One region of the Saccharothrix australiensis genome, then DNA from elsewhere that is predicted to be linked to it. Evidence: riboswitches for the same ligand, from Rfam matches in the RefSeq annotation. Region 1 holds a riboswitch; each other region holds the start of a gene.

Region 1 (4,967 bases):
CGAAGAGCGTGATCGGCGGGAAATGAGGCGCGACAACCCGACGCGGCCTCGCGGCGCGGGAACAGGTAGGGGGTGAGGGCCGCGACTGGTCTTGCGGGGGGCGGAGGGCGCGGGTGGAGAGGCGGCTGGGAGGCGGTTGTGCGAGGTCCCGGAGCGCGGCAGGGTGTGGTCATGCTTGAAGACTTGGAGCCGTTCCTCGGCCGGTGGGTGCTCGACCCTGCCCGTACCGCCTACTCCGGCGGGGTGCCGCCCAAGGAGGGGCACTACGAGCTGCGGCTCGACGGTGACGAGCTGGTGGCCGTGATCGACGGCGTCGGCGGCACCGACGAGCCGATCCACATCGAGTACCGGCTGAGCCTCACCGGCGACACCGCGCTGGAGGGCACGTACGACCGCGTCCGGACGATCGTCGAGCCGAACGCGCTGTGCACCGTCCTGTTCGACGGGGAGAACGAGGCAGCCAGGGCCTGGCGCATCCTCGGCTCACCCGACGAGATGACGATCGTCCAGTCCGCACCCGACGTCGAGGGCGTGTGGCGCGACGACGTCTCGGTGTACCGCAGGGCTTAGCCCAACCACTCCCGCACCTCAGACCAAGTCGCCGCACTCACCCCCGACTCGCTCCCGCACCGCGCGAGGCCGCCGTCGGGTTGTCGCGCCTCATTTCCCGCCGATCACGCTTTTGGATCGGCGGGAAATCAGGCGCGACGGCCCGACCACAGGGCGGCCGAGCCGCCGAGGCGAAGCCGAGGCAAATCAAACACAGCTCTAGTCACTGTCTCACCGCCCCCGCCTCACCCCTACTGCCTTGCCCCTCCCCCTACTCCCTCGCCACTCCCCCTCAGCACTCGATCACGTTCACCGCAAGACCGCCGCGTGCCGTCTCCTTGTACTTGACCTTCATGTCCTTGCCGGTCTCCCGCATGGTCTTGATGACCTTGTCCAGGGACACGAAGTGGGAGCCGTCACCGCGCAGCGCCATCCGGGCCGCGGTGATGGCCTTGATCGACGCCAGCGCGTTCCGCTCGATGCACGGGATCTGCACGAGCCCGCCGATCGGGTCGCACGTCAGCCCGAGGTTGTGCTCCATCGCGATCTCGGCGGCGTTCTCGACCTGTTCCGGCGAGCCGCCCAGCACCTCGGCCAGGCCGCCGGCCGCCATCGAGCACGCCGAACCCACCTCGCCCTGGCACCCGACCTCCGCGCCGGAGATCGACGCGTTCTCCTTGAACAGCACGCCGACCGCGCCCGCGGTCAGCAGGAACCGCACCACGCCCTCGTCCGACGCGCCCGGCACGAACCGGGTGTAGTAGTGCAGCACCGCCGGGACGATGCCGGCCGCGCCGTTCGTCGGCGCGGTCACGACCCGGCCGCCCGCGGCGTTCTCCTCGTTGACCGCCAGCGCGAACAGCGTCACCCAGTCCATGACGCGCAGCGGGTCGGTGGCGTAGTGCTCGGACGCCAGCCGCTGCCGCATCTCGGCCGCCCGCCGCCGCACCTTCAGACCGCCCGGCAGCACACCGGTCTGCGAGCAGCCGCGGTCGACGCACTCCTGCATCACCGCCCAGATGTGCAGCAGCCCGGACCGCACCTCCGCCTCGGACCGCCACGACGTCTCGTTGGCCAGCATGACCTCGCTGATGGACAGCCCGGTCTCGCGGGTGCGCGCCAGCAGCTCGTCACCGGTCTTGAACGGGTGCGCGACCCTGGTCTCGTCCGCTTTGATCCGGTCCGCGCCGGTCGCCGTCTCGTCCACCACGAACCCGCCGCCGACCGAGTAGTACACGGCCTCGTCGACCACCTCGTCGCCCCGGTAGGCGGCGAAGCTCATGCCGTTGGGGTGCAGCGGGAGCGACTTGCGGCGGTGCATCACCAGGTCGGTGTCCTCGGTGAACGGGATCTCCCGCACGCCGCCCAGCAGCAGCCGGCTCGTCGCGCGGATCTCGGCCACGCGCGTGTCGGCGACCGCCGGGTCGACGTCCTCCGGCCGGTGCCCCTCCAGGCCCAGCAGCACGGCCTTGGGGCTGCCGTGCCCGTGGCCCGTCGCGCCCAGCGAGCCGAACAGCTGGACGTGCACCCGGTCGACCTCCCGCACGCGATGGCCCAACCGCGCCACGAACATCGTCGCCGCGCGCATCGGGCCGACCGTGTGCGAGCTGGACGGCCCGATGCCGACGGAGAACAGGTCGAAGACGCTGATGGCCACGGCGCTCAGTCCCCGGTCAGTTCCGCGTACTTCGCGGCGGTCAGCAGGCCGGAGGCGTCCTCCACGGCGACCTTGAACAGCCAGCCACCGCCGTACGGGTCGTTGTTGATCAGCGACGGGTCGTCGACGGCGGCCGTGTTGACCTCCACGACCTCGCCGCTGACCGGCGCGTACAGGTCGCTCACCGACTTGGTCGACTCCAGCTCGCCGCACACGTCGCCGGACTTCACGCGGTCGCCGACGGCGGGCAGCTGCACGAAGACGATGTCGCCGAGGGATTCCGCCGCGTAGGACGTGATGCCGATCGCCACGGGGTCCTGGGTACCCGGCGCCCAGTCGACCCACTCGTGCTCGGGGGTGTACAGCAGGTTGTCCGGAAGGTTCACGTCGTCAGCTCCTCGGTCCACGCGGTCCAGGTCCCCCTCTCTGTCCTGGGACCTGAGAGCTTCGCCGGCGTCACGACGGTCGTGCCGTCGATCGGTCCGGCTTGCACCGTGGGTGCGCGCGAGCACGCTTTCCAGAGTCGCCTCGCCCGAGCGGTTCTCGTTGCCTGAGAGTGTGCGGGGTGCTTGCTCCTTCGGCGCTCCAACGACGCTGGAGGCTCTCCCGCCCGGGTTCCGGTGCCGCACGGGGCACCGCGGCCGATGTTGAGTTGGGCGAACGCGAGCACGCTAAGTCCCCGGCACGACGGGTGTCAACGCGCGCCCGGACGGTCGCCGCGGACAGGTCCGGTTGTCCGTTCGGGTGGGGCCCGGTTGTCCGTTCGGGCAGCACCGGTTGTGCCGGCGGCACAACCGCGCGGGTGGCGGTTCGTACCGCCCGCACGATGACAGCCGGATGGCGGTACCGGACCTTTGGGCGTAACAACGGCTGAAGGAGCCCCACCGTGCGGATCTCAGTACCTCGCGAGATCAAGAACCACGAATACCGCGTCGCGCTGACCCCGGCGGGCGCCCACGAGCTGACCCAGCGCGGCCACGACGTGTACGTCGAGGCGGGCGCGGGTCTCGGGTCGGCCATCACCGACGACGAGTACCTGGCCGCCGGCGCGAAGGTCCTGGCCACCGCCGAGGAGGTGTGGGGCGAGGGCGACCTGGTGCTCAAGGTCAAGGAGCCGATCGCGCGCGAGTACCCGCTGCTGCGCAAGGGCCAGACCCTGTTCACCTACCTGCACCTGGCCGCCGACCAGCCGTTGACGCAGGCGCTGCTCGACTCGGGCACCACCGCGATCGCCTACGAGACCGTGCAGGCGCCGAGCGGCGCGCTGCCGCTGCTGGCCCCGATGTCCGAGGTCGCGGGCAGGCTCGCGCCCCAGGTCGGCGCGTTCTCGCTGATGAAGCCGTCCGGCGGCCGGGGCGTGCTGCCCGGCGGCGTGCCCGGCGTGCACCCGGCGCGGGTGGTCGTGATCGGCGGCGGCGTCGCGGGCCTGAACGCGGCCACCATCGCCGCCGGCCTGGGCGCGGACGTCGAGATCCTGGACACCAACGTCGACCGGCTGCGCCACATCGACGCCCTCTACCGGGGGCAGCTGCGCACCGTCACGTCCAACCGCTTCTCGGTCGAGCAGGCCGTGCGCGAGGCCGACCTGGTCATCGGCGCGGTGCTGGTGCCCGGCGCGAAGGCGCCCAAGCTGGTCAGCAACGAGCTGGTGGCGCGGATGAAGCCCGGTTCGGTGCTGGTGGACATCGCGATCGACCAGGGCGGCTGCTTCGCCGACTCCCGACCGACCACGCACGCCGACCCGACCTACCAGGTGCACGAGTCGGTCTTCTACTGCGTCGCGAACATGCCGGGCGCGGTGCCGCGCACGTCCACCTACGCGTTGACGAACGTGACCCTGCCCTACGCCGTGGCGCTGGCCGACAAGGGCTGGGAGGCGGCGCTGCGCGCGGACAAGTCGCTCGCGCTGGGCCTGAACGTCCACGACGGCCTGCTGACCAACCAGCCGGTCGCGGAGGCGCACGGCCTCGCGCACACCCCGATCGACCTCTGAGATCGGACCTCGGGAGGGGCGTCCACCACGGTGGGCGCCCCTTCGCGCACGTCCGGGCCGGGCCGACGCCGGTCCGCCGGCCACTTCGGACCGGGTGGGACCGGTGCGGAGCAGGTCGGGACCAGGCCCCGGACGCAGAAAGGCGGCCCGCTCAACCAGCCTGGGGGTCACTGGGAGCGGGCCGCACCGCCAATCCTAGCCGGGAACGGGGTGCCGTGCCCAGCCGCCCCGCCCATCTGACTCACATTTCTCCACCTTGCGGACCACCGTGCGTGTCCCGCCTCAAGCAAACGAGTGAATTCGTCGCGTAACGGGTAAGTCACGACCCCCGGTCGGCCGATGGACAAGGCGGACGGACACCACGGCGCCGCGGGTCCGCCCACACCGCGTGGCGTTGCCCACGCGCCGCCGCGACCCTCCGATCGGAGCGCACATGGCTGAACCGCAGGGGTGGATCGACTGTCACGACCCGTTCGGGCGGGACCGGTCGATGACGGTGCTGGTCGAGGAGGACCGGGTGCTGCTGGTCTCGCCACCCGGCGAGTCGGCTGTGATGTCCGTCACGCAGACCCGCAGGCTGCACCGCCTGCTGGACCAAGCCGCCGACAGGATGTGACGTGGACGAGACCCTGCGCGCCGCGGTGCTGCACCGGCTCACCCAACTGGAGGAGGTGGCCGAACGGGGCGCGGCCGAGGCGCTGGTGCCGCTGGCCCGCGCGGAGATCAACCGGCTCGCCGACGGCTGGCGGCTGCTGCTCACCGTGCACC
Region 2 (4,967 bases), 1.0 Mb from region 1:
ACGACCAGGACGCGGTCCAGGTCGCCCTCACCGTCCGGGCCATGACCGAGCGCGGGCTCGAACCGCGCCACCTGCGCGCGTTCCGGGCCGCCGCCGACCGCGTCGTGGGGCTGGTCGACCAGGTCGTCCCGCACCGGGCGGGCGCGGACGAGGTCGCGCGTGAAGTCGCCGCGCTTTCCGTAACGCTGCACACACTGCTGGTGAAGACGGGCCTCCGCGACGTCGCAGGTGGTCGGGTTTCGCCCAGGTGAAGCCGTGTCCGCATTGTGATCCGGTGGTACCCGGTGGTTGCGCACAGAGCCCGCTTGGCGGGTAGCGTCGAAACTGGAGATGGGAGATCCTCGTTCGGAACGGGGACGCCAGAATTTCAGCGCGCTGAGGGAGGCGAGACCCGATGAGCGAGATGCGCGTCGTGGGCGTGCGGGTGGAACTGCCCGCCAACCAGCCGATCCTGCTGCTGCGCGAAACCGAGGGGGAGCGCTACCTGCCGATCTGGATCGGGTCGGTCGAGGCCACCGCCATCGCCCTGGAGCAACAAGGCGTCCGGCCCGCGCGGCCGTTGACCCACGACCTGCTCAAGGACGTGATCGGGGCGTTGGGGCGGCAGCTGGAGCAGGTCCGGATCACGGACCTCCAGGAGGGCACCTACTTCGCCGAGCTCGTGTTCGACGGTGACGTCCGGGTGTCGGCCAGGCCCAGCGACTCGGTCGCGCTGGCCCTGCGGATCGGGGTGCCGATCCACGCCGAGGAAGCCGTGCTGGCGGAAGCCGGCCTGATCATCCCGGACGAGCAGGAGGACGAGGTCGAGAAGTTCCGCGAGTTCCTCGACTCGGTGTCGCCGGAGGACTTCCGCGGCGCGGACACGTGAGGCCGGGGCTGCCGGGCTCGGCCGCGTGAGGTCGGTATCGCGGCCCGGTGAGGGTTCGGTGCGGCAGGGTGTCGAAGCGTAAAAGCGTCCTCGCCGGACGGGCAGGCCATACGGGGAGAACACGGAGCCGGAGGTCTGCGCGGGCGGCGCGCGGCGCGCCGAGGGCGTGTTGCCGGCGGGGCGCCTGGCGCGGCAGTGGTGTGGGTGGGTGACGGAGCGGGGACCACGGGGTGCCGGTCCATCCGCGAAGTGGAGCGGCCCCCCGTGGCGTGTGCGGTGCGTTGTGGATCAGCCCCGCGTGCCACCCCCCGGTGTCACACCTCTGGATTACACAACGTCAGTGGTGTTGCGCTAAACGATCACTAAACGTCACCCGAATGGCTTACATCGGCCGACTCTCTCAACCTCAGGTTGAGGTTGAGGTGCGACACGCTCAGCGCGTCGCGTTGACCTGCCCCCTAGGCGGTCTTACCGTCGAACTCAGGTGAATTGCCACGGTGTGATTCGAGCACCGCTGGCGGCTTCACGTTGGTCGCCGGCTGTGCAGCCGGACCGAGGGGAGGCAGGCGTGGTCGAGGAAGCGCCCATCCGGGCCGGGACCGGCGAACAGGGTGAGCTGTTCCCGGACTCCTCGCTGCCGGACGAACTCGTCGGCTACCGGGGGCCCGCCGCGTGCCAGATCGCCGGCATCACCTACCGCCAGCTCGACTACTGGGCCCGCACCGGACTGGTCAACCCGACCATAAGGAGCGCGCACGGGTCCGGCAGCCAGCGGCTGTACTCGTTCAAGGACATCCTCGTCCTGAAGGTCGTCAAGCGGTTGCTGGACACCGGGGTCTCGTTGCAGAACATCCGGGTCGCCGTCGACCACCTGCGGCGGCGCGGGGTGCAGGACCTGGCGCGCATCACGTTGTTCAGCGACGGCACGACGGTCTACGAGTGCACCTCGCCGGAGGAGGTCGTCGACCTGTTGCAGGGCGGGCAGGGGGTGTTCGGGATCGCGGTCAGCGGCGCCATGCGGGAGATCAGCGGCACGATCCACGAGTTCCCCGCCGAGCGCGCGGACGGCCTGGAGGTCGACGAGGCGCCCAACGACGAGCTGTCGCGGCGGCGGCGCACCAGGGCCATCGGGTGACGCGCCCGCCTGAGATCCGCGTCGCCTCCGCGGCTTCGCGGTCCGGCCCGCCGGGTACCATTCGCGGGTAGTCGCTTTATCCCGTGCGGGAGAGTCCGAGTCCGTCTCGGCGCCGAAGGAGCAAATCCTCCCCGGAACCTCTCAGGCGCAAGGACCGCGCGGGTGAGACGCCTCTGGAAAGCGGGTCGGGCCACCGACCCCGCCGACGGTGCAAGCCCGCACGCCGGGTGAAGCTCTCAGGCGCCCGGTTCGGGCGGAAGACAGAGGGGGAGGGCAACGGCACCAGTGTTTCCGCAGAAGGAAACGGCCCGGCCCCGGAGGCGTATCAATGACGCAGGACCGCATCCCCCTCGCTGCTCTTGAGCACGGCACGCCGTTCGCCGACCGCCACGTCGGTCCCCGACCCGCCGAGTTGGCGCGGATCCTCGACGTCATCGGCGTCGGGTCGTTGGAGGAGTTGGCGCAGCGCGCCGTGCCGGAGTCGATCCGCGAGCGGGACCTGGTGCTGGGCCTGCCCGCGCCGGCCACCGAGACCGAGGCGCTGGCCGAGCTGCGCGCGCTGGCGTCCCGCAACCGCCCGCTCAAGCAGATGATCGGCCTGGGCTACCACGGCACCGTCACGCCGCCGGTGATCCGCCGCAACGTGCTGGAGAACCCGGCCTGGTACACGGCGTACACGCCGTACCAGCCGGAGATCTCGCAGGGGCGGCTGGAGGCGTTGCTGAACTTCCAGACCGCGGTGGCCGACCTGACGGGCCTGCCGCTGGCCAACGCGTCCATGCTGGACGAGTCGACGGCCGCCGCCGAGGCGATGACGCTGGTCCGCCGGGCGGGCAGGCACAGGTCGAACCGGTTCGTGGTGGACGTCGACACGCTGCCGCAGACGCTGGCCGTGATCGGGACCCGCGCCGAGCCGCTGGGCATCGAGGTGGTCACCGCCGACCTGTCGCAGGGCCTGGAGGGGCTGGGGCTGGGCGGCGACTTCTTCGGCGTCCTGCTGTCCTACCCCGGCGCGTCCGGCGTGGTCCGGGACCAGGCGGCGCTGGTCGAGGAGATCCACGCGGCCGGCGCGCAGGTCGTCGTCGCGGCGGACCTGCTGGCGTTGACGCTGCTGCGCCCGCCCGGCGAGATCGGCGCGGACGTCGTGGTGGGCACGAGCCAGCGGTTCGGCGTGCCGATGGGGTTCGGCGGGCCGCACGCCGGGTACATGGCGGTGCGGCAGGGGCTGGAGCGGCAGCTGCCGGGCAGGCTCGTCGGCGTGTCGGTGGACGCGGACGGCTCGCCCGCCTACCGGCTCGCGTTGCAGACGCGTGAGCAGCACATCCGCCGGGAGAAGGCGACCAGCAACATCTGCACCGCCCAGGTGCTGCTCGCGGTGATGGCGTCGATGTACGCGGTGTACCACGGGCCGGAGGGGCTGGCGGCGATCGCGACCCGCGCGCACCGCATGGCGACCGTGCTGGCCGCCGGGCTGTGCGAGGGCGGCGTCGAGGTCGTGCACGGCGACTTCTTCGACACCGTGCGGGCACGGGTCGAGGGCCGGGCCGCCGAGGTCGTGGCCGCCGCCCGCGACCTGGGCGTGAACCTGTGGCAGGTGGACGCGGACGTCGTCTCGATCGCGTGCGACGAGACCACGACGCGCGACGACCTGTCGGCGGTGTGGAAGGCGTTCGGGGTGACGGTGTCCGACGTCGACGGGCTGGACGCCGACACGGCCGACGGCATCCCGGCGGACCTGCGCCGCACCTCGGACTACCTGACCCACCCGGTGTTCCACGCGCACCGCTCCGAGACGGCCCTGCTGCGCTACCTGCGGGCGCTGTCGGACAAGGACGTGGCGCTGGACCGCAGCATGATCCCGCTCGGCTCGTGCACCATGAAGCTCAACGCCACGGCCGAGATGGAGCCGGTGACGTGGCCGGAGTTCGCCGAGCTGCACCCGTTCGCGCCCGCCGAGGACGCGGCCGGCCTGCTGTCGCTGGTGCGGGACCTGGAGGCGTGGCTGGCCGAGGTCACCGGGTACGACGCGGTGTCGTTGCAGCCCAACGCGGGCAGCCAGGGCGAGTTCGCGGGCCTGCTGGCGATCCGCGCCTACCACCGGTCGCGGGGCGAGGCGCACCGCGACGTGTGCCTGATCCCGTCGTCCGCGCACGGCACGAACGCCGCGTCGGCGGTGATGGCGGGCATGAAGGTCGTCGTGGTGAAGTGCGACGACCGGGGCAACGTCGACCTGGACCACCTGCGCGAGACGGTCGGGGCGCACCGCGACGACCTCGCCGCGATCATGATCACCTACCCGTCGACGCACGGCGTGTACGAGGACACCGTGCGCGAGGTGTGCGGGCTGGTGCACGACGCGGGCGGCCAGGTGTACGTGGACGGCGCGAACCTCAACGCGCTGATCGGCCTCGCCCGATACGGCAAGTTCGGCTCGGACGTGTCGCACCTGAACCTGCACAAGACGTTCTGCATCCCGCACGGCGGCGGCGGCCCCGGTGTCGGCCCGATCGGCGTGCGCGCGCACCTCGCGCCGTTCCTGCCCAACCACCCGCTCCAGCCGTCGGCGGGCCCGGCGACCGGGGTCGGCCCGATCAGCGCCGCGCCGTGGGGTTCGGCGTCGATCCTGCCGATCTCGTGGGCCTACGTGCGGATGATGGGCGGCGACGGCCTGCGCCGGGCGACGCTGACGGCGGTGGCGGCGGCGAACTACGTGGCGCGGCGGCTGGACGAGCACTTCCCGGTCCTCTACACCGGCGAGGGCGGGTTCGTGGCCCACGAGTGCATCCTGGACCTGCGGGCCATCACCAAGGCGACCGGCGTGACCGTGGACGACGTGGCCAAGCGGCTCGCCGACTACGGCCTGCACGCGCCGACCATGTCGTTCCCGGTGGCGGGCACGCTGATGGTCGAGCCGACGGAGAGCGAGGACCTCGCCGAGATCGACCGGTTCATCGACGCGATGAT
Region 3 (4,967 bases), 710 kb from region 1:
GACCGGAGGGCGCGGACCTGCTGCTGCGCCTGGTCGAGCGGTCCGACGTGCTGGTGGAGGGCTTCCGGCCGGGCGTGGTGGAACGGCTGGGCGTCGGGCCCGCGCGGTGCCTGGCCCGCAACCCGCGCCTGGTCTACGGCCGGATGACCGGCTGGGGCCAGGACGGGCCGCTGGCCGGCCGCGCCGGGCACGACATCGACTACGTCGCCGTGGCGGGCGCGCTGGAGCCGATCGGCCGCGCGGGCGCGCCGCCCACCGTGCCGCTCAACCTCGTGGGCGACTTCGGCGGCGGCGGGCTGCTGCTCGCGGTGGGCGTGCTCGCGGCCCTGTATGAGCGGGAGCGGTCCGGGCGCGGCCAGGTGGTGGACGCGGGCATGGTGGACGGCGCGGCGCTGCTGACGACGTTCCTGCACGGCATGAAGGCCGCCGGGGCGTGGCCGGGCGGGCGTGGCGCGAACCTGCTCGACGGCGGCGCGCCGTTCTACGACGTGTACGAGGCGGCGGACGGCCGGTACGTGGCCGTCGGGGCGCTGGAGGACGGGTTCTACGCGGAGCTGCTGGCCGTGCTGGGGCTGGCCGGCCCGGACCTGCCGGACCGGCGCGACCCGGCGGGGTGGCCCGAGCTGCGCCGCCGGATCGCCGCGGCCGTGGCCACCCGGACGAGGGACGAGTGGGCGGCGCTGGCGGAGGGCACGGACGCGTGCCTGGCGCCGGTGCTGACGCCCGAGGAGGCCGCCGGTCACGCGCACAACGCGGCGCGCGGCACGTTCGTCGAGGTCGGGGGCGTGACGCAGCCCGCGCCCGCGCCGCGGTTCGACCGCACCCCGGCCGGGACGCCCACCGCGCCGCCGTCGGTCGGGCAGCACACGGCCGAGGTGCTGGCGGAGCTGGGGCTCGCCGGGCCGGAGGTCGAGGAGCTGCGCCGCGCGGGCGTCGTGGGGTGAGCGTCGTGGGGTGAGCGTGGTGGGGTGAGCGTCGTCGGGGGAGCGTCGTCGGGTGAGCGCGCCGCGCCGGCGTGGTCGGGGCAGGGGTCGGGGGCGCGGTGGCCGTGCCGCGCCCGCGTTGTCCGGGTGACGGCGAGGTGACCGGAAAATGGCCGCGTTAAATCGCCGGGGGCGCGCGGTGAATAAAGGGGACGGCCGGTGTCGACCCGATGACGCTCGGTGCGTGGGTCGGGCGCATGTGGGTGACCGGCGCGAGGTGCGGAGAAGTCGGACGATGTGGCGGAACCTCGGTGCTCGTGCGAGGGGGAGTGGGCGAGTGGCCCGTACCTTGGACATCGGCCGGGGCCCCCGAGTCCTTGATCGTCCGTTCGGGTGACTGAGCGCGCCGGCCGTGCGTGGCGCAGCGCTCGCCGCACCGCCCGACCGTGGGATCAGGGCGCGTCCTGCCGTCATCGTCCGGGTGAATGAGGGAGCATGGCACGTGACGCGGTGGGCACGACGCCCGCCGGCCGGGCACCTGTGAACGGACGGAGAGGGACTCGTGAACGTCAAGAAGGTGGTGACGCTGGCGGTCGTCGCGCTGCTGCTGTTCCTCCTGATCACCCAGCCCGACCAGTCCGCGGACGCGGTCAAGACCGCCATCGGCTGGCTCCGCCAGGGCGCGGAGGCGATCATCACGTTCGTCCGGAGCCTCTTCGGCTAGCGCGCCGCGCGGCCCCGCCGACCCGGTCACCATCGGTGACGATCGGCCGTCCGCGTTGGACCGTCCGGGTGGAAAGAGGGCTATAACGCGCTGGTAACAGGGTTTTTGACAATCCGGGGTCTAGCGGTTGTCGGTACCCGCTAATACGGTGCGCTGCATTGGCTGATCTTCGACCGACGAGGAGGCAGAATGGTCGAGGACTCCGGAGTCGACGAGCTGCTGCGGCAGTGGGCGGCTGAGCGCTCGGACGACGCCGAGCTGCAAGAGGTGAACCGGATCAAGGACGAGTGGCTGGCCGAGGCCCCGCCGCCCGCGCCGGGCATCCCCTCGCAGCGGGCGAACGGCGGGTCGCGCGGACTGGTTCGGGTCGAATCCGCTGACCCGGCGTACGTGGCGGCGATGCGGAAGCGGGCGCCCGAGGTGCCCGAGGTGCTGCTCGCGGCGGCCGCCAGCTACTGGCAGCTGGTGGGCGACCTGTCCGAGGCGGAGCTGTGGTGGGACGCGGGCATCAGCCCGCTCGACCAGCGCGCTCTCGACTACCGGGCGGCCGGGCTCACGCCCGCCGACCTGGGACGTCGGCTCGGGCCGATGACGGTGCTCCAGCACCTGCGTCGGGGCAGTGCGGCGGCCTGGTGCGTGGCCAGGTTGCAGCGGCAGCGCCGGGACGGCGTCGCCTAGGTCCGGGCGTCGCGCCGCTCGCGGCGCGACGTGCGCACGGAGACGTGGGCAGGACCAGCACCAGACCGGGAGGGCGGGCTCCTGTGCCGGGAGCCCCTTCCGACGGGTGACGGCCACCCGGCGCGCCACGAAGTACGCTGGGAGCCGTGTCCACCCCACCACTCCCGCGCGAGGCCCCGCCGGCAGGCCGGGACCCCGCCGGCGGTGAGCACGCGCCCAGGCCGGACCGCGCGGCCGACGCCCGCGCAGGCGACACCCGCGCCACCGGGACCCGCGCCACCCGCACCGGTGTCGCCGGGACCGGTGTCGCCGAGACCCTCGCGGCGCACACCAGCGCGGCCCGCGGCGGCGACGTCGGGACCGGTGACGTCGAGGCCGGTGACGTCGAGGCCGGTGACGTCGAGGCCGGTGACGTCGAGGCCGGTGACGTCGAGGCCCGCACCACCGCGCGCCGCCTCGGGACACCGCTGGCCATCGCGGTCGTGTGCCTGCTGTCGCTCGTCGTGTGCTGCGGCCTGGCCTACTGGCAGTGGGAGCGGTTCTCCGAGGCGGGCGGCACGTGGCAGAACCTCGGGTACGTCTTCCAGTGGCCGCTGTTCGGCCTGTTCCCCGCGTTCATGGTGTGGCGGATGCGCAGGCTCGCCGCCCGCCGCGACGCGGGCGACGCCGCGCCCGGACCCGCGCCGGCCGCCCCGGAACGGGTGATCACCGAGCGGGTGGTTACCGTGGACGCCGTCAGGACACCCGCGCACGACGACGAGGACGACGAGCTGGCGGCGTACAACCGCTACCTCCGGGAACTCCACGCGCGGGACCAGCGGTGAGCGAAGGCAGGTCGGTAGGGCGATGAGCGGTGCGTTGGGCCGGTTCCGGTTCATGGCTTACGTGGTCGGTGTCGGCCTGCTCGGGCTCGTGGTCGCCATGTTCGTCAAGTACCTCGGCGACAACCCCGGCATGATGGCGGTCGTCGGCCCCGTCCACGGGTTCCTCTACGCCATCTACCTGGTCCTCACCGTCGACCTGGCGCTCAAGGCGCGCTGGTCGCTCAAGGGCACCGCGCTGGTGCTGCTGGCGGGCACCATCCCGTTCGTGTCGTTCTACGCCGAGCGCAAGGTCGTCGAGAGCGTCCGGGCGGAACGCGCCCTGTGACCGGCTCCCGGTTGACCGCGCCCGCCGGGCCCGCCTAGCGTCTGGCGGTACCAACTGAACACGGCCGTCGATGTCGCGCGGGAGAGTCCCCACCAGGGGCGCCGAAGGAGCAACTCCTCCCCGGAATCTCTCAGGCACAGCTACCGCCCGACGAAGGCAACTCTGGAAAGCAGGCAGCACGCCTCGCCCACGGTGCAAGCCGCGCTACCGCGGCGAAGCTCTCAGGCCCATGACAGAGGGGGAGGCTCACTCAGGCGAGGAGTCTCCCGATGGACCGTGTCATCCTTCGTAGCGGCAGGCCGACCGACCAGGTCGGCGTCACTGCCGTGCCCGCCACCAGGGAGGACCCCGTGGAAACCCGCCGGACGCCGCTGCACGCCGAGCACGAGGCGCTGGGCGCCCAGTTCACCGACTTCGCGGGCTGGCGGATGCCGCTGCGCTACGACAGCGAACTCGCCGAGCACCACGCCGTGCGCACCTCGGCGGGCCTGTTCGACCTGACCCACATGGGCGAGATCGTGCTCACCGGGCCGGAGGCGGGCCGCGCGCTGGACCACGCGCTGGTCGGCCACGCGTCCGCGATCGGCGTCGGCCGCGCCCGCTACACCATGATCTGCGCGGCCGACGGCGGCGTGCTCGACGACCTGATCGTCTACCGCACCGGCGAGCAGGAGTACCTGGTCGTCGCGAACGCGTCGAACGCGGCGGCGGTGCACGAGGAGCTGGTCGCGCGGGCGAAGGGCTACGACGCCGCGGTCGAGGACCGCTCCGCCGACTACGCGCTGCTGGCCGTGCAGGGCCCGAAGGCGACCGCGATCCTGGCCGGCCTGACCGGCACCGACCTCGCGGCGGTGAAGTACTACGCGTCCTACCCGACCGAGGTGGCGGGCAGGCCCGCGCTGCTCGCCCGCACCGGCTACACCGGCGAGGACGGGTTCGAGCTGTTCCTCGCGCCCGCCGACGCGCCGCACGTGTGGGGCGCGCTGCTGGCCGCGGGCGCGCCGCACGACCTCAAGCCCGCCGGCCTCGGCTGCCGCGACACGCTGCGCCTGGAGGCCGGGATGCCGCTGTACGGCAACGAGCTGACCGCCGCGCGCACCCCGTACCACGCGAACCTGGGCCGGGTCGTGAAGCTGGACAAGCCCGAGGACTTCGTCGGCCGGGACGCCCTGGCGGCGGTCGCGGAGCAGGGCGTGGACGCCCGCCTGGTCGGCCTGAAGACGACGTCCCGCCGCGCGCCCCGGCACGGCTACGCGGTGCTGGACGCGGCGGGCGCGGTCATCGGGGAGGTGACCAGCGGCGCGCTGTCGCCGACGCTGGGCTACTCCGTGGCCCTGGCCTACGTGCCGCCCGCGCACGCCGAGCCCGGCACCGAGCTGGCCGTCGACATCCGGGGCAGGCAGGAGCCCGTGGAAGTCGTCGCGCTGCCGTTCTACAAGCGCAACTCGTAGGGAGACCACATGTCCGAGCACTTCAACACCTCCCTCGCGGAG

Evidence for each region. A riboswitch is a leader RNA that binds a small molecule or an ion and turns the genes downstream of it on or off. The one in region 1 is predicted to bind glycine.
Region 2: another riboswitch for glycine. It lies ahead of gcvP (aminomethyl-transferring glycine dehydrogenase); the one in region 1 lies ahead of gcvH (glycine cleavage system protein GcvH).
Region 3: another riboswitch for glycine. It lies ahead of gcvT (glycine cleavage system aminomethyltransferase GcvT); the one in region 1 lies ahead of gcvH (glycine cleavage system protein GcvH).

What each region holds. Positions count from the first base shown of each region.
Region 1 covers NZ_RBXO01000001.1:7,182,561-7,187,527, forward strand. Annotated here, with positions in the region: gene C8E97_RS30525 (hypothetical protein) at 172-570, shown strand; gene C8E97_RS30530 (L-serine ammonia-lyase) at 842-2,206, opposite strand; gene gcvH (glycine cleavage system protein GcvH) at 2,212-2,592, opposite strand; glycine riboswitch at 2,734-2,825, opposite strand; gene ald (alanine dehydrogenase) at 3,093-4,199, shown strand; gene C8E97_RS30545 (hypothetical protein) at 4,633-4,815, shown strand; gene C8E97_RS30550 (hypothetical protein) at 4,817-4,967, shown strand, end outside.
Region 2 covers NZ_RBXO01000001.1:6,185,006-6,189,972, reverse strand. Annotated here, with positions in the region: gene ftsR (transcriptional regulator FtsR) at 1-251, shown strand, start outside; gene C8E97_RS26105 (bifunctional nuclease family protein) at 395-868, shown strand; gene C8E97_RS26100 (MerR family transcriptional regulator) at 1,437-2,003, shown strand; glycine riboswitch at 2,080-2,170, shown strand; gene gcvP (aminomethyl-transferring glycine dehydrogenase) at 2,332-4,967, shown strand, end outside.
Region 3 covers NZ_RBXO01000001.1:6,469,360-6,474,326, reverse strand. Annotated here, with positions in the region: gene C8E97_RS27315 (CaiB/BaiF CoA transferase family protein) at 1-944, shown strand, start outside; gene C8E97_RS34955 (hypothetical protein) at 1,486-1,647, shown strand; gene C8E97_RS27310 (helix-turn-helix transcriptional regulator) at 1,837-2,325, shown strand; gene C8E97_RS27305 (hypothetical protein) at 2,793-3,149, shown strand; gene C8E97_RS27300 (DUF3817 domain-containing protein) at 3,172-3,474, shown strand; glycine riboswitch at 3,543-3,630, shown strand; glycine riboswitch at 3,632-3,717, shown strand; gene gcvT (glycine cleavage system aminomethyltransferase GcvT) at 3,825-4,925, shown strand; gene glyA (serine hydroxymethyltransferase) at 4,935-4,967, shown strand, end outside.